Regions from separate parts of the Brachyspira hyodysenteriae ATCC 27164 genome, predicted to be linked through region 2. Evidence: riboswitches for the same ligand, from Rfam matches in the RefSeq annotation. Region 2 holds a riboswitch; the other holds the start of a gene.
What was found. Region 2 has a riboswitch for thiamine pyrophosphate ahead of BHYOB78_RS03490 (peptide ABC transporter substrate-binding protein). Riboswitches for the same ligand answer to the same signal wherever they lie in the genome.
Positions count from the first base shown of each region.

Region 1: linked by a shared signal. The riboswitch ahead of BHYOB78_RS04840 (YjiH family protein) and the one ahead of BHYOB78_RS03490 (peptide ABC transporter substrate-binding protein) in region 2 are both predicted to bind thiamine pyrophosphate.

Region 1 is NZ_CP015910.2:1,070,711-1,081,320, reverse strand. Features, by position in the region: gene ilvD (dihydroxy-acid dehydratase) at 1-880, shown strand, start outside; gene BHYOB78_RS04860 (iron-containing alcohol dehydrogenase family protein) at 1,216-2,304, shown strand; gene BHYOB78_RS04855 (bile acid:sodium symporter family protein) at 2,336-3,274, shown strand; gene thiM (hydroxyethylthiazole kinase) at 3,456-4,250, opposite strand; gene BHYOB78_RS04845 (PhzF family phenazine biosynthesis protein) at 4,269-5,060, opposite strand; gene BHYOB78_RS04840 (YjiH family protein) at 5,092-6,444, opposite strand; TPP riboswitch at 6,541-6,643, opposite strand; gene BHYOB78_RS04835 (helix-turn-helix domain-containing protein) at 6,710-7,636, opposite strand; gene BHYOB78_RS04830 (Rpn family recombination-promoting nuclease/putative transposase) at 7,876-8,769, opposite strand; gene BHYOB78_RS04825 (radical SAM/SPASM domain-containing protein) at 8,966-10,084, shown strand; gene uvrC (excinuclease ABC subunit UvrC) at 10,103-10,610, opposite strand, start outside.
Region 2 is NZ_CP015910.2:755,966-766,575, forward strand. Features, by position in the region: gene BHYOB78_RS03490 (peptide ABC transporter substrate-binding protein) at 1-1,428, opposite strand, end outside; TPP riboswitch at 1,594-1,714, opposite strand; gene BHYOB78_RS03495 (PTS lactose/cellobiose transporter subunit IIA) at 1,900-2,226, opposite strand; gene BHYOB78_RS03500 (DUF871 domain-containing protein) at 2,248-3,330, opposite strand; gene celB (PTS cellobiose transporter subunit IIC) at 3,386-4,711, opposite strand; gene BHYOB78_RS03510 (PTS sugar transporter subunit IIB) at 4,973-5,278, opposite strand; gene BHYOB78_RS03515 (BglG family transcription antiterminator) at 5,435-7,297, shown strand; gene BHYOB78_RS03520 (HPr family phosphocarrier protein) at 7,310-7,576, shown strand; gene BHYOB78_RS03525 (MBOAT family O-acyltransferase) at 7,692-9,167, shown strand; gene BHYOB78_RS03530 (class I SAM-dependent methyltransferase) at 9,179-9,937, shown strand; gene BHYOB78_RS03535 (GNAT family N-acetyltransferase) at 9,995-10,549, shown strand.

The DNA of each region.
Region 1 (10,610 bases), 310 kb from region 2:
TGATATGGCTTTGGGATGTTCTACAAATAGCGTACTTCACTTACTTGCTATAGCTAATGAGGCAGGAATAGAATTAGATTTAAAAATAATAAATGAAGTAAGCGACCGTACTCCTAATCTTTGTCATTTAGCACCTGCAGGACATAACTATATAGAAGATTTATACAAAGCTGGCGGAATACCTGCTGTTATGAAAGAGCTTGATAAAGGCGGATTTATAAACACTTCTCTTTTAACTGCTACAGGTAAAACAATAGCTGAAAATATAAAAGATGCTGTTAACAAAAACAATAATGTTTTAAGAAATATAGAAAACCCTTATAGTAAAACAGGCGGTATAGCAATACTTTGGGGAAATATAGCTAAAGACGGATGCGTTGTTAAACGTTCTGCCGTTGCTGATGAAATGCTTGTACATAAAGGACCTGCTAGAGTATTTGACTCTGAAGAATCTGCAATAGCTGCTATATATGCCGGTAAAATAAATAAAGGCGATGTTGTTGTTATAAGATATGAAGGACCAAAAGGCGGACCTGGTATGCGTGAGATGTTAAACCCTACTTCTGCACTTGCCGGTATGAAATTAGATAAAGATGTTGCTTTGATAACTGACGGAAGATTCTCAGGAGCTTCAAGAGGTGCATCTATAGGACACGTTTCACCTGAAGCTGCAAGCGGCGGAGAAATAGCTTTCATAAAAGAAAATGACATCATAAGTATAGATATACCTAATCATAAAATCAATTTAGAAATCTCTGATGAAGAAATGGAAAAAAGAAGAAAAGAGATTGCTATTAAACCTTTAGAAGAAATTAGAGGCTGGCTTGGAAGATATAGAAAACTTGTTCAGTCTGCTAATACTGGTGCTGTATTGAAATAATTATAATTAAAAAATAAATTGATGTTATAGAATTAATGATAATATATATAACATCATATAAGCACTATTAATCTAAAAGTCATTATAAAAAATTAATATTACAGACTGCTTGAATACCTATCTTTTAAGCCATGATAAAAATCGTTTAGTTTATAGCTGATATAAGCTTGGACTAAATTTAGTTTAAATAAAATTTTTTAAAGGAGAAAAGTATGATTATTAAAAATTAATTTCTGAAAATAAACTTGTTTCAAGTGTTTACATAATAAATATATAAACTAAATAAAAAGCAAACAACAATAATAAAAAAATAATATTAATTAAAGGATAAAAAAATGAGTTTAGAAAATTTATTTCTGCCTAACTTTAGTATAGGAAGCGATGCATATAAAGATATATATGATGTATGTTCAAATTATGGAAAAAAAGCTGTTATAATATCCGGTAAAAAATCTCTTCAGGCATCAATAGAATCAATATTAAATAATACAAAAGATATAACAATAACAGGAATGTTTCATTACGGCAATAAATCAACTTTTGAAAATGTTGATTTACTTAAAAACAAAAAAGCTGTAATGGAAGCTGATATGATATTTGCTGTAGGAGGAGGAAAATCATTAGACACATCAAAAGTTTTAGCACATACAATAAATAAGCCTATATTTACTTTCCCAACATTAGCTTCAAATTGTGCCGCTGTAACTAGCATTTCTGTTGTTTATAATGATGATGGAAGCTTCAAAAAAATGTTCAGTGATAAAAGACCTCCTTTGCATACTTTTATAAATACTGATATAATATTAAATTCACCTGAAAATTATTTCAGAGCCGGTATAGGTAATGCAGTTTCTAAACAGTATGAAGCATTATTTTCAACAAGAAATGAAAATCTAAATTATAAAAATTTCTTAGCAGTAGAGATAATAAAAAACTGTTCTAATGATATATTAAAACATTATTCAGAAGCTATAAATGATTTTCAAAATAAGAAAGTAACTGATGTTTTAAATAGAGTAATACTTCATATAATATATACAACAGGCTTAACATCAGTAATGGCAAAAGATGATTATCATATATCTTTAGCACATGGCATGCATCATGGACTTACAAAAGTAAAAAGAATAGGAGATAATTTGCTTCATGGTGAATTGGTATCTTATGGCATATTATTACTTCTCACTATGGATAAACAATATGAAGAAAGAGAAAATATTTTCAGATTCAATAAATCTATATCTCTTCCAACATGCTTAAAAGATATAGGAATAAACAAAGCAAGTTTAGAAGATGAAGAACTTAATAATGCCTTGGAAGTAGCCCTTGCCGGTAAAGACTTAAATATAAGTCCGTATAAAGTTGATAAAGAAATGATATTAAAAGCTATAATAGATTTAGAAGATTTTAATAATAAACAATGATAAAAAATAATTTATAAAAAGGATGATAAAAATGAAAACATTAAAACAAATAAGTAATTTCTTTGGTAAGTATATGGCTGTAATAGTATTAATAGTAGCAGCCGTATCATTATTCTTTCCAAAAACAGTAAGCTTTATTAAAACAAGTTATGTTAACTATCTTTTAATGATAGTAATGTTCGGTATGGGACTTACATTAAAATTAGAAGATTTTAAAGTGGTATTCACAAGACCTAAAGACATAATAATAGGGGCTATAGCACAATTCACTATAATGCCTTTACTTGCATTCTTACTTTCCATAGCTTTTAAACTTCCTCCTGAACTTGCTGTAGGAGTGATACTTGTAGGTACTTGTCCGGGAGGCACTTCATCAAATGTCATGACATATTTAGCTAATGGAGATGTAGCTTTATCTGTGGGTATGACTTCTGTATCAACAATACTTGCTCCTTTTGCTACTCCCCTACTCACTTTACTATATGCAGGACAAAAGGTTGATGTTAATGCTGTGAGTATGTTTGTATCAATAGTTCAGGTTGTTATACTTCCTATAGCTTTGGGTTTCATAATAAATAAATTCTTTTATAAGTTTACAAACAGCATAAAAGAAATACTGCCTTTAATATCAGTACTTGCTATTGTGGCGATAGTAGCAGCCGTTGTATCTGCAAACTCACAAAGATTAATGCAGGTTGGTTATTTAGTTATAATAGTAGTTGTACTTCATAATTGTTTGGGTTATTTGCTTGGTTATTTATTAGGTAAATTATTCAGATTAAATAATGCTAAATGTAAAGCTGTATCAATAGAAGTTGGAATGCAAAACTCTGGACTAGCTACTTCACTTGCAGCAACTCATTTTGCATCAATGGCATTAGCAACAGTACCTGGAGCAATATTTAGTGTATGGCATAATATATCAGGTTCAATAGTAGCCAATATAATGGCATCCAAAATTAAAGACTAAATAAAAAATAAACAATGGAGTTATTTTATTAATTCCATTGTTTAAATAATATTCATACATTAATAATGATAATTTCTAAATATTTATATATACTGAAATAAATTATAAAAGAAAAAGCAATGAACTTAAATAAATATTCAAGCCCATTGCTTAATCAAAAAACTCCCACTATTATTTATATTTATTCCTTTACCCTATTGGCAGCATCGTTAATATCAAGTTTATAAAGCTCATCTATAAAAGCAACAGCAAAACTAGCAGGACCTTCAGATTTCTTTGAAGCTTTCTCTCCAGCTGAAGCCATTATACACATAGCAGAGGCAGCAGCTATTAAAGGACTAGATACAGCAAGCATAGCACCTGTTATAGCAGTAGATGTACAGCCCATACCTGTATTAACAGGCATTAAAGGAGAACCTCCGCTAACATATAAAACTTTATTACCATCTGTTATAATATCAGTTTCACCGCTTATACTTACAACTGTATTATATTCCTTGGCTAAATGCTTACCTGCCTCAAGCGCCATATTAACATTAGCAGTGCTGTCTACTCCTTTAGTTTTTATGCTCTCTCCGGCAAGCACCATTATCTCAGAAGCATTTCCTCTTACAACTTTCGGATTATAATTTTTTATCAAATCAATAGCTGTTTTAGTTCTCAATTTTGTAGCACCTGCTCCTACTGGATCAAGTACAAAAGGAACATTTTTTTTATTTGCTATCTCGCAAGCTTTATGCATAGCCTCAATAGAAACTGTAGTCAATGTTCCAATATTAACAACAAGCGATGAAGCAATAGAAAGCATATCTTCAAACTCCTCTTTCTCGAATGTCATCACAGGAGAAGCTCCAACTGCAAGCAAAGCATTAGCTGTAATTTGCATAACTACAAAATTAGTAATATTATGAACTAATGGACTTTTACTTTTCATTTCTTTTATTGAATTAAATATTTCTTCTTGTAATGTACTCATTTTATAACTCCTTATAATTTAAATAAAAATCTCAGAAATACAATATAAACATGCCTTTCCGGCTATTTTTAATTTATTATTTTTAATATCGCAGTATAGTACTCCTGTTCTTGGAGAAGCCTGAAATGCAGTAAAATAATCTTTATTCAATTTCTTGGAAAGCAAAGGTATAATATGACAATGCCCAGAACCGCATACATCAACTTCATCTGCGTCCAATTTCGGACCGAAAGTTCTAGTAATGCTGTCATATTGATTATTCTGTTTATCTTTTACATCAGATGTTATATGAAATAAAAGCCCGTCTAATTTTTTTATAGTTTCTAAATTTGGTTTTGCATTTATAACCTGATTTTCATCTTCCAATACACATACAATATCTCTTCCTATATAAGCTTCTAAAGGTTTTATTCCTCCTATAGCTTCTATTATATCAGATGTAATTTCTATAGGCTTTAAATCATAATTAGGAGTATCCATTTCATAAAGATCATCTTTTTTTCTAATGGTTAATATACCCTCTTTAGTATTTAAACTCACCTCATTAGATTCTTTTTCAGCGAAATTTAATATAGCATAAGCTACAGCAAGTACAGCATGTCCGCAGAAATCTATTTCGCATTTAGGAGTAAACCAATACACATCATAATTATTTCCATTCTTTATAGTGAAAACAGTTTCTGAAATATTATTCTCCATAGCAATATTCTGCATAAGTTCATGAGAAATATTTTTTTCTAATATACAAACGGCTGTAGGATTACCTTTGAAAACCTCATCAGCAAAAGAATCTATAATATAGTATTTCATAATTAATCTCCCACTTATTATATACTAATTATCAACTAAGAAAGAAATATGCAAAAGGCACAGCGAATAACAATGAAAGTATTATTCTCTCAACCCATATTATCATCATATCTCTTATCTTTATAGGTATTCCTACAGCCAATATTACAGGTATAGGAGCAGCAAAATATAAAATCTCAGTAACGCATACCACAGCAACTACAGACTTAGCAAATTGACTAGCATACATTACAATACTTGAAGAACATGACATTTCAACTAATGTAACAGAACAAGCCTTTGCCACTATATAAGCCTCATCTCCAAGCCCAAGTAATTTAGTAACAGGTAAAAATATATAGCTTATAACATCAAATAAAGGAGTATAATTAACTATTAAAAGTCCTATAAATGTTATAGCCATAAAGTTAGGCATTACTGAAATAGAAACAACAAGTCCTTCTTTAAGATTCTTAACAACACTATTTAGCACACTATCAGAATGACTAGCAACTTCAGCAGCTTCATTTAATGCCAGCTTAAAAATATTTCCGCCTCTATATATAGGCTCTTCAGCAACTTCTTTATCCATATATCCGTCGCTAGGTTTATTTCTTAATGGATAAAGTCTTACAGTTATAGCAGTTACTATAAAAGTTATTAACATAGTACCAAAAAAATATATATTCCATTTATCTATAACATTAAACATCTTAGCAACAACTATCATAAAAGTAGTCGAAACTGTAGAAAATCCTGTAGCTATTATACAGGCTTCTTTTTTAGAATAAAAACCTTTCTTATAAACTTTACTTGTCATCAAAAGAGCAATAGAATAACTTCCTACAAATGAGGCTATAGCATCCAAAGATGATCTTCCAGAAGTTTTCCATATAGGCTTCATTATACATCGCATAAATATACCGGCAAATGACATAAGTCCGTAATCTACCAAAAATGATAAGAATATAAAACCTATACTATTAATCAATGCTATTTGAGTGAGCAGATTATAAGAAAAAAGAAGCATATTAGGTTTATGAAAATCATCAGGTCCTAATCCAAAATAAGCCATTATTATAAATGGTATCGATGTAAGTTTAATAAATGAAAATACTATTTCAGTTTTATTTTTATTCCAAGACTTATTTATAAAAGGATATATACCTCCGAACATAGTTATAAGAATACCATAATAAGGATCTACAAAAGGAATTTTTCTTATAAAACTTACTAAATGATCTATAGGTATTGATTTAACATCGCCTATCTTAATTGGTATAAATAACATAAATATGCCGATAAAACTAAGTACAATAAATTTTAAATAAATTGATTTACTATATTTAATATTAGCTAAATCATTACTGCTTAAAACACTTTCAGAATTTGAAACATTATCCATAAAAATTTCCTTAAATATAAATTCATAATTTAGAGAAACCTTAATGAAAATAATGAGTGTATAAGAATTAAAAAGAAAATAATTTTAGAAAACTTATTCGATAATAAAATATTTCCCTACACTGGCATTATCCAACAGGTTATAAGGGTCTAAGTTATTAAACTTACTCTCAGCCTTTTAAGCTCCCCTAATTTTTTATAATATTATATAACAAAATAAAATTATTTCAATTACTATTAACGATATTTTTTAGATTTTATTATAATCAAGCACGCTTCAAAAACATCAAATTTCTTTTGGTAAGTTCTATAATCTCATCTTCAGTCATCTTATCAAAACCTAGTCTTTTTTCTTCTTCAAGCAATTTTAATTTTTCCTCCTTCTCTCTTTTTATTTTAATTAACTCTATTTCTTTAAGCTTCTCTTCTCTTTTTATCAGTTCTTCTTTAGTATAATATCTTTTAATAGTGTTTTCTCTGTCGCCTTTAATCAAATAAATTTTTAAATAAGACAAAAAATCAAGCCATATACCCGATAAGTTATCTTTATCCTTAACTTTTTGCCTAGCTAAATTAATACAATCCTTCCAATCAAATTTCCTATCATCGAAAATAGATTTTATTTCTTCCTGCTTGTATTTAGTTTTAAAAGAATGTACTTGATATAATTTAGTCGCTTTGCTTCCTGTAATAAAATTAAAAGTATCAATAAGCTCATTAACAAATGAATCAAAACTATGAGAGGGAGAATTTATTTTTTTATCTGTTTTATTTATTTTATGCGAATCTTTTTTATTATCTGATTCACTTTCTTTATTATTTAAGTTATTATTTTTATTATTATCTTCGACTTTTTTGTCTATGCCGTCTGTAGAATTTTTACTATACCGTATAGACTTTTTTGATGATACAGATTTTTTTATATATATTTTTCTTTTTTCATTATTCTGCTTACTCTTATCATAAATGCATTTTATATAACCATACTCTTCTAACTGTCTTACGGCTCTTGAAATTGTATCCTTACTCACAGAATAAATTTCAGCGAAGTAATTATTATTAGCCCAGCAGTAACCTTTATCGTTGGTGAGTGCTGTAATTTCACCGTAAATTAATTTTGATAATGGCTTTAATCTCTTATCATATCTTACAGCCGAAGGTATTATAGTATAATAGTTTTTACTTTCTTTCATATTTAATCCTATTTAATCCTACAAAAAAACTTTATACTATATACAAAAAATATAATGAATTATAAGTTTATATTAACGCCTTTTTGATTTTATTAATAATATTTTATCAATAAAAATTATATACCAATTATGTTATTAATTTTTGAAGTGATAAACGATCAGATGATAACTTTAGTTGTAAGCTACATTTAAGCAAGTTTATCGCTAGCAATAATTAGTAATTTAATTCAATAATTTTATTATAACTTCTCTATTTCTTCTGTAGTTAATCCTGTTAATTCACTAATAAGCTTTATATCCATATTCTTATTTTTCATATTTCTAGCCATTGATATTTGCGTTTCTTTTATACCTTCTTTTATACCTTCTTTTATACCTTCTTCTCTTCCTTCTTCTCTTCCTCTTATTCTCTCTTCACTTAATGCAAGTATGTCAAAATAATTCTTCTCATATTCTGCATAATTTTCAAATAAATCTTTTGTATCTGCAAACTTATTATACTCATCATAAACTTCTTTCATTATAGGATTTTTTTTAACTAATATATCCATAATTTCCTCCATTTTTTCTATTTTTTCTTTAATTGTCAAAAAATAAAACCAAGTATCTAATTCTTCTTTAAGATTTGAATTACTAGATAAATATTTCTGTAATTCAAGAAAATGCATTTCAAAATGATTAGTAAGTATATGATTGGTTTCAAGCTCTTTTATTACATAACAGCTATGCTCTTTGTCAATATCTTTTAACAAATTAAAGTCTAAAATATTAATCACTATTACCTGTTTTAAATCATTATATTTTTCATTATTCCTTAAATTAGATACATAACATTTAGCCCAATAATATAAACTTCTATAAACAAATGACTGATTTCCTATCCTCTGTATTTCTACTAAAACAGTTTCTCCGCTTTTTGTAACTGCCCTTACATCTACAATAGATTGTTTATCATTAATAGTTTCTTTTAAATTAAAAGTATTAAGTACTTTCACTTCCTCAAAAGGCTCTTGATTGTAATCTGTTCTTACTGCATTAATTAAATTAAGTAAAATACGCTCATGTCCTTCTTTGGCAAACATATAACGCATAAAATAATCATTTAAAACATTAATATTTTTTATTTCACTCATAGCTTTATTATACTAAATTAATTATAAATGTAAAGTTGTATATAATTTAGTTTAAAGATTTATTATTAAAGATATATTTTTTGACACTATATAAAGATTATAGCGTATATTCTCTTATAATCTCTTATATTTTTTATATAATATATAACCATTATAAATATTGAAATTTATAAAATTATGTATTAAGATAAAATTTATGAATAATGTATCAGTGCTAATCAAACCATCATCATCTTTATGCAATATAAATTGTAAATACTGCTTTTATATAGATGAAGCCAAAAACAGAAAAATAGAAAATAACGGCATTATGACTGAAAAAGTTATGAAAGCTATAATAGATAAAGTTCTTCAAAATGCTGATAAAAATGCATTGTTTTCATTTCAGGGCGGAGAGCCTACAGTAACCGGTTTTGAATATTTTAAATCGTTTGTAGATTATGTGAATATCAGCAATAAAAAAAATATCAATATAAATTACAGCATACAAACTAACGGTTTATTGATAGATGATAAATGGTGCGAATTATTCAAAGAAAATAATTTTTTGGTAGGACTTTCTTTCGACATAATAAAAGATATACATGATGATTACAGAGTAGATAAAAGTAATAATGATACTTACAACAGAGTATTAGAAACTAAAAAGCTATTCGATGCGTTTAATGTAGAATACAATATACTTACAGTTCTCACATCCGAATTATCAAAATATCCTAAAGACATATATGAGGAAATAAAAAAACTTGATATAAAATATACTCAGTTCATACCTTGCCTATCTGAAATGAATTCATATAGTACAGAATATTCTATAAAACCTAAAGAATTTTCAAACTTCTATAAAGAAATATTTTCATTATGGAAAGAAGATTTTTTTAATAATAATTATTACAGCATACAGTTCTTTGACAATATCATTCCATTATTTTTCGGAGGCTATCCTCCTATGACTTGCGGTATAAACGGAAAATGCACAAATCAAATAATAATAGAAAGCAATGGAGATGTTTTTCCTTGCGACTTTTATTGTTTAGATGATTATAAAATAGGAAATATAGCTGAAGATGATTTAGTGCAGATTTATTCAAGCAGCAAAGCAAAAGACTTTATAAATGAAAAATCAAACAGAATAAATGATGATAAATATGCATTATGCCGTTCTTGTAAATATCAAAGAGTATGCAGCTCTGGATGCAAGAGAATGGAAAACAATATGTATATAGATGAAAGCGGAGAGTTTTGCGGATTTAAAGATTTTCTTGACTATGCTATAAATGATATGGCTATAGTATGGAAGATGGTATCAAGATAATTTTTTATAATAAATAACTCATTTATGAAAATGATCATATATATTATTTGCTGCTTTATAGCTTATTCCAGGTATATTTCTAATGCTTTCAAATGATGCATTTTTTATATTGTCTATATTTATAAAATGAGAATATAATTTCTCTATAGTTTTCTTACCTATTCCCTCTATGCTTTCAAGTTCGCTTCTGACCATCTCTCTGCTTCTTTTCTTACCATGACTGCTGTTAACCCATCTGTGAGTTTCATCTCTTACCTTCTGTAAAAATAATCTTGCAGGCTCATTATCGCTAAGCTGTACAGGTTCATTTCTATTTGGCAAATATATCTCCTCAAACTTTTTAGCTAATGCCATTATAGGCTGACCTTTTATATCAAGTTCCTTCAATGCCTCTATAGCTGAATTAAGCTGTCCTTTACCTCCGTCTATAAGTATTAAGTCTGGGAAAGTAAGGTTCTCATCTCTTAATCTTTTGTATCTTCTGTAAACTGCCTCTTTTATTGAAGCGAAGTCATCTATTCCTGTA
Region 2 (10,610 bases):
GGAAGTTGTTGCAAACTCTATCAAAGAATCATATCTGGCATTAGAAAATCCTCCATAATTTATATCGCTGTAGCTAGTCATAATTTGAAGCATTGTAAGAGGATCATTATAATCACCTGTCCAGCTTGTTCTAGCCATTTGGTAATTTCCTGATTCTCTGAAAGGCAAAGTAATTTTTGATTCTTCTGTTCTAACTATTACATCTATATTAAGAGCATTTTTCCACATTTGCTGAATAGCTTCCAAAACTGTAGTATAAAAACCAGATGAAACTTTTACTTCAAGCATAGGGAAATTTTCTCCATTGGGATATCCTGCCTCAGCTAATAATTTTTTTGCTTCTTCTACATTATTACTATAATTGTTTGCTATTATATAATTACTGCTTTCTTCTCTGAATGATTTTTCAAGTCCTTTTACTACAGGCGGAACAAAAGCCTCTGCTGGTATTAATTTACCGTATCCTATATTTGATACTATATAGTTTCTATCTATTGCAAGCGATAATGCTTTTCTTACTCTTTTGTCTGATAATGCTTTATCTCTATTGTTTAAATCCAAATAATAAACTCCTATGATATCGCTTACAGCCATTAAATTTTCTTTTATTAAATTTTCTATCTCTCCAATAGGAGGAGCATTTATAGAAAAATCTACATCTCCTGTTCTAACAGCATTAAGTGATATATATTCATCAGCAATTAAAACAAAATTAATTTTTTTAGCCACTTGATTGGTATAATTCCAATAATTAGTATTTATTTCAAAAGCAAGAAGTTCATCAGGTTTTCTTTCTACCATTTTGTATGCACCATTTCCTATATAAGTTTCAGGCTTCCAAGTCCAATCATCGCCGTATTTTTCTATTATATCTTTTCTTACCGGCATATAAACTCCGCCTGAAGATAATATATCAGTAAAATATAGTGTAGGGGCTTCAAGTTCTATTATTAGTGTATTTTCATCTATAGCATTTACTCCGAGATTTTCTACACTCTGTTTGCCTCTTATTATATCTTTGGCATTTTTTATATATTCCATTAAATAAGAAATAGGGGAGGCTGTTTTCGGATCAACTGCTCTTCTATAGGAATATACAAAATCATCTGCTGTAACTTTTTTACCGTCGCTCCATTTGGCATCATCTCTTAAATGAAATGTGTATGTAAGACTATCATCGCTTATTTCCCATGTATCAGCAACACCTCCTATAATATTTCCGTTTATGTCTTTATTTAGAAGTCCTTCAAATGCATGATTGATATAAATAAATCCATAAGTTTCATCATTCAAAGCAGGATCTATGGTATTAAGTTCATAGCCTAGATTTACAGTGATTTCATCTTTGATGTTTTTTGTTTGTTTTTTACAGGATATAAATAATGCCAATAAAATTATTAGAATAATAAATTTTAGTTTTGAAGTCATAAAAAGCTCCTTATATTAAAATGTTAAAGTGAGATTTTTATAACACCGTTTGTCCTGTTTTATTGAATTGTATTTAAGTCTTGTTTGTTTACTTTATATAAGATAATTTAATAAAACAAGACCAACTTTAGAAAAGGTCTCATTTTATTAAAAGTATTAAAGAAAATAATAAAAGAGATAATTCCCTACGCTGGCATTACCCAAACAGGTTATAAGGGTCGAAGTTTTTATAAAATAAATTATGTAAACTTCCTCTCAGCCTTTTCAAGCTCCCCGATTGTGAGAAATGATATAATATTTTTATTTTTATATCAAGAAGTCAATTATGTAATTTTTAAAAAAATTATATTATTTCAATTATATTGGTATGAAAATTTGAATACTTTTTAATTACAGAATATGTGATGATAAAAATAAGAAAATGGGTATTATTTATTTAATACCCATTTTAATTAATTTGAGAATAAAAATTTATTCATGGTTCATTTTCAATATATCAATAAGCTCATTTATTAAATTTTTTTCACTTATTGCAGTCATTAAATGATCCTGTGCATGTATAAAAAGTAAGTTTATTACAAAACTTTCACCATTAGCTTCTTTTGATATTAAATCAGTTTGGTATTGATGAGACTCTAGTAATAATTTATCAGCTTCCTTCATTTTTTTATCGGATTCTTCAAATTTATTTTCTTTAGCAAGTCTTAAAGCCTCATAAGCTAAACTCTTACTTTCTCCAGCTAATGCTATAATAGGAAATACATTTTCCTCCATAAATGTTTCATAATCTTTTGTCATAAGTAATAAACTCCGTAAAAATTATTCTCTTATAATAAATCTTTTAGCCGGACTTATATAATCTAGCAGAAATAAATATTCATCTTTAATTCTGCCTACTACATTAGTTCTTCCGGTATTTTTTAAATCTTTCAAAGCTATCTGCATTTCTCCGGTATAACTGCCGTATTCTGATGAATCTATTAATATATCTCCTCTTTTTATATCGGAAACAGCATTAAATATTTTGAAATTATGTCCCTTATATTTTGCTCTTGTATCTGAAGATCTTATAACATCAGCAGAAGCATCTAATCTGTTTTGATGAAGCATATCTAATACTATACTCTTTTCTTCTTTAGGAATAGAATCAACTAATTCTACTTTAAAAGTTATTAATCTTTTATCCATATTATATAATGTTTTAAAAGTATTTTCATCTGCATAACAGTTAGCAATGAAAACACAGTCAACACCAAGAGCAAATAATTCCATAGCCTGTGCATCTATAGGCATATCTCTATGTTCTTCCAATGTGCAAATACCATCGCTTACAGGCCAAGGTCCAAAAGTAGCTTCTTTGGCATTAACAAATGCAGATGAACTTATAGAATATTTTTTAAAACGTTTCATGCTGCTTTTAAAAAGTGTTCTGTCTAGTCCTGTATATGCATGAGGATAGAAATTATAACAGCCTATCAAATTATCAGTATTAGGATAATATTTCATTATATTATCAAGATAATCTGTATCATTGCTCATATTTAATTCTATTTTCAAATCATATTCGTTATATGTCATTAAACTTTCTTCATTACCTGTAAACCCTAAATCTAATCTTACGCCCCAAGCTCCCAATTTATGAAAAAAGTCAAGATTTTTATAATCTATATCCAAATGTTTGAATACAGCCGGAGATATATCTAAAGTAGTTTTTATACCTTTTTCTTTAGCATAATTTATTATAGTTGAAAATTCATTTATTATTTCATCTTTAGATCTATCAACTGAAAGCAGACACATAAAACATCTTGTGAATCCGTATTTAGAAGCCAAATCTATATAATATTTATTATCTTCCATTTTTGAGTGAAAGGGGTAAATGGATATTCCTAACTCTTTCATTTATAATATTTCTCCTGTTTTTATGTTATTATTATTTTGCAATCATTTATTCATTTTATTCGTTATCTGGTAAAGTTTTAGCATAAGCATTAATGAAAGGAGTATATATTAAGTATGATAAGAATACCAAACATAAACTCAAAATCATAGCAGGAACACTTAAATTAGTAGATAAGAAAGCTCCTAATGGACCAGGAGTTGTCCAAGGTACTAAAGAAACAATTTTTCCTACGATGCCTATTTTTAAAACTGTATAGGCTATTATAGCATTAATTATTGGCACACCTATGAAAGGTATAAATAGTATAGGGTTCATAACAACAGGAGTACCGAACATAATAGGTTCATTTATATTGAATAATCCAGGTATAACTGAAAGTCTTCCTATAGATTTAAGATGTGCATTTTTACTTAATGCCATAGCTATTGCTAGGCCTAATGTAGCACCTGCTCCTCCTATATATACATAAACATTGAAGAATTCTCCTGCTACTACTTTAGGTAAAGACTCCCCAGCCTGTAAAGCAGCCTGATTCAAAGCTAAATTTGATAATGTTATTGTAGTAATTACAGCATTAACAACATTGGCACCATGTATACCTACAAACCATAATATATGTATAACTAAAAGAAGTATTATAACTGATGGCAAACTATCTGATATTGATAATAAAGGAGAAATTATTTTCATTATCAAGTTAGGTATAAGTATCATCATTTTTTTCTGTATTATTATATTTAATATTTGGAATAATACGCCTACAACAGCTATAGGTATAATTATTTCAAATGATTTTGCTATTGCAGGAGGTACAGAATCAGGAAGTTTTATAGTCATATTTTTGCTTACTAATAATCTGTAAATTTCTATTGATATTATACCGCCTATTATAGCAGAGAATATTCCTTTAGCATCTAAAAATCTAGCATCTAATACATTTATATTGCTTCCAGCTTCTACTAAAAATATACTTGCAAAATCTTCAGCAACAGACAAAGCATTTACTTTAGCAGCTATAAGGAAAAAAGCAAATAGAGATAAGAAACCGCCTGTAACACTGCTTAAATTATAAGAACCAGCCAAAGAATATCCTATACCATAAGCAACGAATACTGATAATATCCCCATACTTACATTGAATATTTGAATAAAATCGCCTGTGAAAGTTTTTGTAAAATTGTCATACCAACCCATATATAAGAAATTGCTTTTATCTGTGAAAGGCAAATTAAATATTAAAAGTACAAAAGAACCTACTATTAAAAAAGGCATAGTATATATAAATGCATCTTTAATAGCATTCAAATATCTGTTATTAGCTAATTTAGCTGCTACTGGTGTTATTTTATTTTCTATGAAATTAATAATTTTATCGTTCATATTTTTTATCCTTAAAATTTTTAATTATTTTGTAAAGTTTTGGCATAAGCATTTATGAAATGTAGTATATATTAAGTATATAAGAATACTAAAAATAAACTCTAAATATTGAATAACTTTCATTCTTCTCTTTTAAACAAAGCTTCTAGATCATGTAAAGCTTATTAAATTATAAGAGCCTGCCAATACCATAAGCGACAAATAATGATAATAATACTATACTTACATTAAGTATATAAGTATAATAGATATATTAATAGATTATAATGTTAAATTCAAAGCAAAGTCTAATATTTTAGCTCCGTCCATTTTTCCATAGTCTTTAAAATCTATAACATCTAAAGGTTTTCCTTTAGCATTAGCTTTTTTAGCTAGTTCATCTTTAAGATATTTAACCTGAGGACCTAATAGAAAAATATCGTAACTATCTGCTAATTCTTCAAATCTGGAAACGCTTGCAGCTTCTATTTCAGCATCTATATTATCCGCTTTAGCTTTATCCTGCATCTTTTTTACTATCATACTGGTAGACATTCCAGCAGAACATAAAAGCAAAATCTTTTTCATTCTTTACTCCTTTTTTCATTTTTTTATTTAAGGATAATATTTTTATAAAATAACTCAAACAATAAAATTGCAGTATTAATATGGTAATTTATTAGCTTTTTCTTTTTATTAAAAAGTATATAATAAAAATAAAAATGATACTACAAAGTTATATTTATGAATGTTAAGTATATAAAAGAAATATTATCATCATTGTCAGCCGATTCATATATAACTGCTGAAGCCTTATCAAAACAATTAAATGTCAGTGAAAAAACAATTAGAACAAAAGTTAGAGAAATCAATTATGAATTGCAGAAACTTAATATAAAAATAGAATCTAAACCAAGATACGGATATAAATTAATATGCGATAATTATGATAATTTTAAATCTATGGATTTTTTATCAAATATTAATAATGATATGGATTATAGAATTAGAATAATTTTTAAATATTTAATAGAAATAAACAGCGAATATATAAAGGCTGATGATATATGTGATTCTTTGGATATATCTAAAACTACATTGACAAATATATTAAAGATTATGGAGTATAATTTAAAATATCATAATCTTAAACTTGAAAGAAGACCTAATTATGGTATTAGATTGATAGGAAATGAATTTGATATAAGAAATTTTATAATATGCAATTATTTAAATGATTTCTTATATGAAAACAATATGAATGAAAAATTAATAGGAATAATTATAAATTTTCTTAATAAATATGAAATAAAATTTTCAGAAATTAATTTAGAAAATTTTATTCAATATATAAATGTATCAATAAGTAGAATAAAAAATAATAACTTTATATGCAGTTATGAAAAAGATATTATTAAAGACATATCTGAAGAGATAAGATTATCAGAAGAATTAATAAAGCAGATACAAAATGAAATTGATATAGAGTTTAATGATACAGAAATTATATTTATAGCCATACATATAGCTTCTAAGAATTTATTTTCTATAAATGAAAATTATAATTCTGTTATACAGGATAAATTTTCAGATATAATTGATAAGATGCTTGATATGGTATATAAAAATTTGAAAATAGATTTGAGAAATAATTTTAATTTGATACTCCTTCTGAATCAGCATATGATACCTTTGGATATAAGAATAAAATATAATATATTTCAAAAAAATCCTATGCTTAATGATATAAAAAATAATTACAGTCTTTCATTTTTATTAGCCTCTGAAAGTGTAGCAATATTAAAGGACTATTATAATAAAGATATATCAGAAGATGAGATAGGGTATTTAGCATTGTTATTTCAAATAGGCTTGGAAGAAACAGTAGAAAGTATAAATAAAATGAATATATTGATAGTATGCGGAAGCGGAAAAACAACTTCAAATCTATTGGTTACAAAGTATAGAAAAGAATTTAATAATTATATAGAAAATATTTATGCAGAAGATTTAATGGGATTAAAGGATTTTGATTTTTCTAAAGTAGATTATGTCTTTTCTACTGTTCCTATCAATGTAAAACTTCCTATTCCAATAGTTTATATAAGTAATTTTTTAAAAAGCGATGATATTATCAATGTTAAAAATACATTTGAATCTTTAAATAGAAATATTATTTTAGAGTACTATAAAGAAGAAATGTTTACAACTTATATAAAGGGCGATACAAAGGAAGAAATCATAAAAAATATATGTTCTGAAATAAAAAAATATAAAAATATACCTGATAATTTTTATGAATTGGTTATGAAAAGGGAACAGTTAGCAGAAACTGATATAGGTAATTTAGTAGCAATACCTCATCCTATAGAGGTTGTTACAAAAGATACATTTGTTTATGTTGCTGTATTGGACAAGCCTATATTATGGCAGAAGAATAATGTTCAGGTGGTATTTTTGATTTCTGTATCAAATAAAAATGATGATTTGAAAAACTTTTATCAATATACTACTAATTTTCTTCTTAATGAAAGCAGCGTTAAAAAATTAATAGAGAATAAAACTTTTGAAAATTTGATTTTTCTTCTTAAAACTAATTCTGAATAAAATGAGGTTCTTATGAGGGAGTTTAAATATATTATTAATAATATAAGTAATATACATGCAAGACCTTTAAGTGAACTTGCAAAAATAGCTAAAGATAGCAATTGCGAAGTATCTGTAAAAAAAGGTGAAAATTTGAAGGATTTAAAAAAGATTATAGGACTTATTCAATTAAAATTGAAGGTTGGAGATGAGGTGAATGTAATTATAAATGGTAATAATGATGACTTAGAGAATACTGCAAAAGATAATATATATAATTTTTTTAAGCTTAATTTCTGATTAAAGCTTCTTTTTATATTATATCAAATTTTAATACTAGCTTTTTTATATAATTCATATTACAATTAACCGTTTCATAAGTTATAAATGTATATTTTATTATGAGTTATGTTAAATGTTATTTAATTCTAGAGATTTTTTGATATTTTTTCCTATAACATTAATTTTATATTGGATATTTCCAAAAAAATTAAGATATATTTGTCTATTTATAGCAAGTTATATATTTTATATGTTTTGGAATCCTAAATATGCATTATTAATGGGTACTTCTACCATTGTAACTTTTTTAAGCGGTATATTAATAGAAAAATTAAAATACAAAAGAATAGTAGTGGCATTTAGTTTTATAATAAATATTGCTATACTTGTATTTTTTAAATATTTTGATTTTCTTCTATTAAATATAAATATGATTTTATCATCATTAAATATACAATTAATAGATAAACCTTTTGATATTATTTTGCCAGTAGGAATATCATTTTATACATTTCAGGCATTAAGCTATACTATAGATGTTTACAGAGGTGAAATAAAGTCAGAAAAGAATATCATTAAATATGCTTTATTTGTATCATTCTTTCCGCAGCTAGTTGCAGGCCCAATAGAACGTTCAAAACATTTGCTAGGTCAAATACAGAATATGGATAAAATAAAAAGATTCGATTATCATAGAATAACAGAAGGACTTATTTTTATGCTTTTCGGTTATTTTCAGAAAATGGTGATAGCAGATAGGGCTTCTATATTAGTAGATACAGTATTTAATAGATATTATATTTATAATTCAACTGAATTAGTGCTTTCAGCAATGCTTTTTGCAGTGCAGATATACTGTGATTTTGCTAGCTACTCGCTTATAGCAATAGGAACGGCAAAAGTTATGGGTATAGATTTAATGGAAAACTTCAATACTCCATATTTTTCAAGAAGCATAAAAGAGTTTTGGGGAAGATGGCATATATCATTGTCTACATGGTTTAGGGATTATCTTTATATACCTTTGGGCGGAAACAGATGCTCAAAGATTAGAAGAAGTTTTAATATACTAGTAACATTTTTAGTAAGCGGACTTTGGCATGGAGCTAATTTTACTTTTATAGCTTGGGGTGCTATTCATGGTGTATGCTATTTAATAGAAGATATTACATCAAAATTTAGAAATAATGTTTTAAATAAATTGGGTGTAAAAGTACAAAGTTTTAGTTTTAAATTTCTTGAAGTTATTATTACATTTATAATAGTAGATTTAGCTTGGATATTTTTCAGAGCAGAAACTATACATGATGCTTTTTATTATATACAAAGAATGTTCACCAAAATAGATTTATGGCGTTTATTTGACGGTTCATTATACAAATTAGGATTAGATAATTTTGAAATGAATATACTTATAATATCTTTGATAGTGCTTTTTTTAGTTGATTTGATAAAATATATAAAGAAAGAAACTATTTATGAATTTTTAAAAAATCAATGTTTGTATTTCAGATGGGCTGTAATATTTTTCTTATTATTCTTCATTATAATATATGGAAAATACGGTGCTGGTTTTGACCCTAAGCAATTTATATATTTCCAATTTTAGGAGTTATAAAAATGATGAATGAAGTTAGAAAAAATTATTACGGCAGTCTTTGTACTGAAATGTATGAGATACTGCATGAAAGAGCATCTGAAGATGAATTAAACTTTTATCTATCTTATGCTGAAAAAGGTAAAAAGATTTTAGAACCTTTATGCGGAAGCGGAAGATTTCTAATTCCATTTATAGAAAGAGGGTTTGACATAACAGGAATAGATATGTCTAATGAAATGCTTAAAAAACTAAAATTAAAATTTCCTGATGCAAAAACAGTTCATACTGATATTATGAAATATGATCCGAAAGAAAAATTTGATTATATATTTATTAGTTCAGGTTCAGTATCATTGTTTACAGATATTAATATTTGCAAACAAATTCTAATAAGAATAAAGAAATGGCTTTTTGAAACGGGTAAATTTGTTTTTGCAGTTGATACAATAAAAAATAGATGTATAGACGATAATGATTATAATATTGCTGTATCTGTTAAAACAAAAGAAAATTTTGAAATAGTACTTAAATCAAAAAATTATTATGAAGAAAAAACTCAAAATCAGTTCTCGCCATCAATTTATGAAATGTATAATAATACAGAATTGATTCAAAGTGAGTTTATGGATTTTCAGACACACCTTTATAAATATGGTGAAATGGAGCAGTATTTAAAAGAAGTTGGATTTACTCAAGTTAAAACTTATTCTTCTTTTGAAAAGGAAATTGCAGTTAATGATGAATGTGATATGTTTTTATTTGAATGCAGTTTTTTATGATGTATAATATGGTTGATTATTTTATAAATAAATATTTTTTGTTTTGTGAAGAAAATTATGAAGCATAAAGGAACGATACAATTAGAAAGCGAAAGATTATTATTAAGAAGATTTAAAATAGAAGATGCAAAAGACATGTATAATAATTGGGCTAGTGATGATGAAGTTACAAAATATTTAATATGGCAGACTCATGACAGTATTGATAAAACAAAACTTATTTTAACTGAATGGACTAATCAATATTGTTACAAGGATTTTTATCAGTGGGCTATTGTATTAAAAGAAAATAATTTTTTAATAGGAAGCATAGCCGTTGTTGATATGAATGATAGTATAGATATGATTAGTATTGGTTACTGCATATCTAAAAAATATTGGCATAAAGGCATTACATCGGAGGCTTTATCGATATTAATAAAATTCTTTTTTGAAGAAGTAGAAGTTAATAGAATAGAAGCCAAACATAATATTAATAATCCAAATTCCGGAAAAGTAATGCTTAAATGCGGATTAAAAAAAGAAGGAGTATTAAGAGGTATTTATAAAGATAATACAGGACTTGCTGATGCGGCAATTTACTCTATATTAAAAAATGAGTATTTTAATTAAAAAAGAGTTAATAAAAAGTTAAATTTTTAGTTTACATAATTTATATAAAAATAATTAGGCT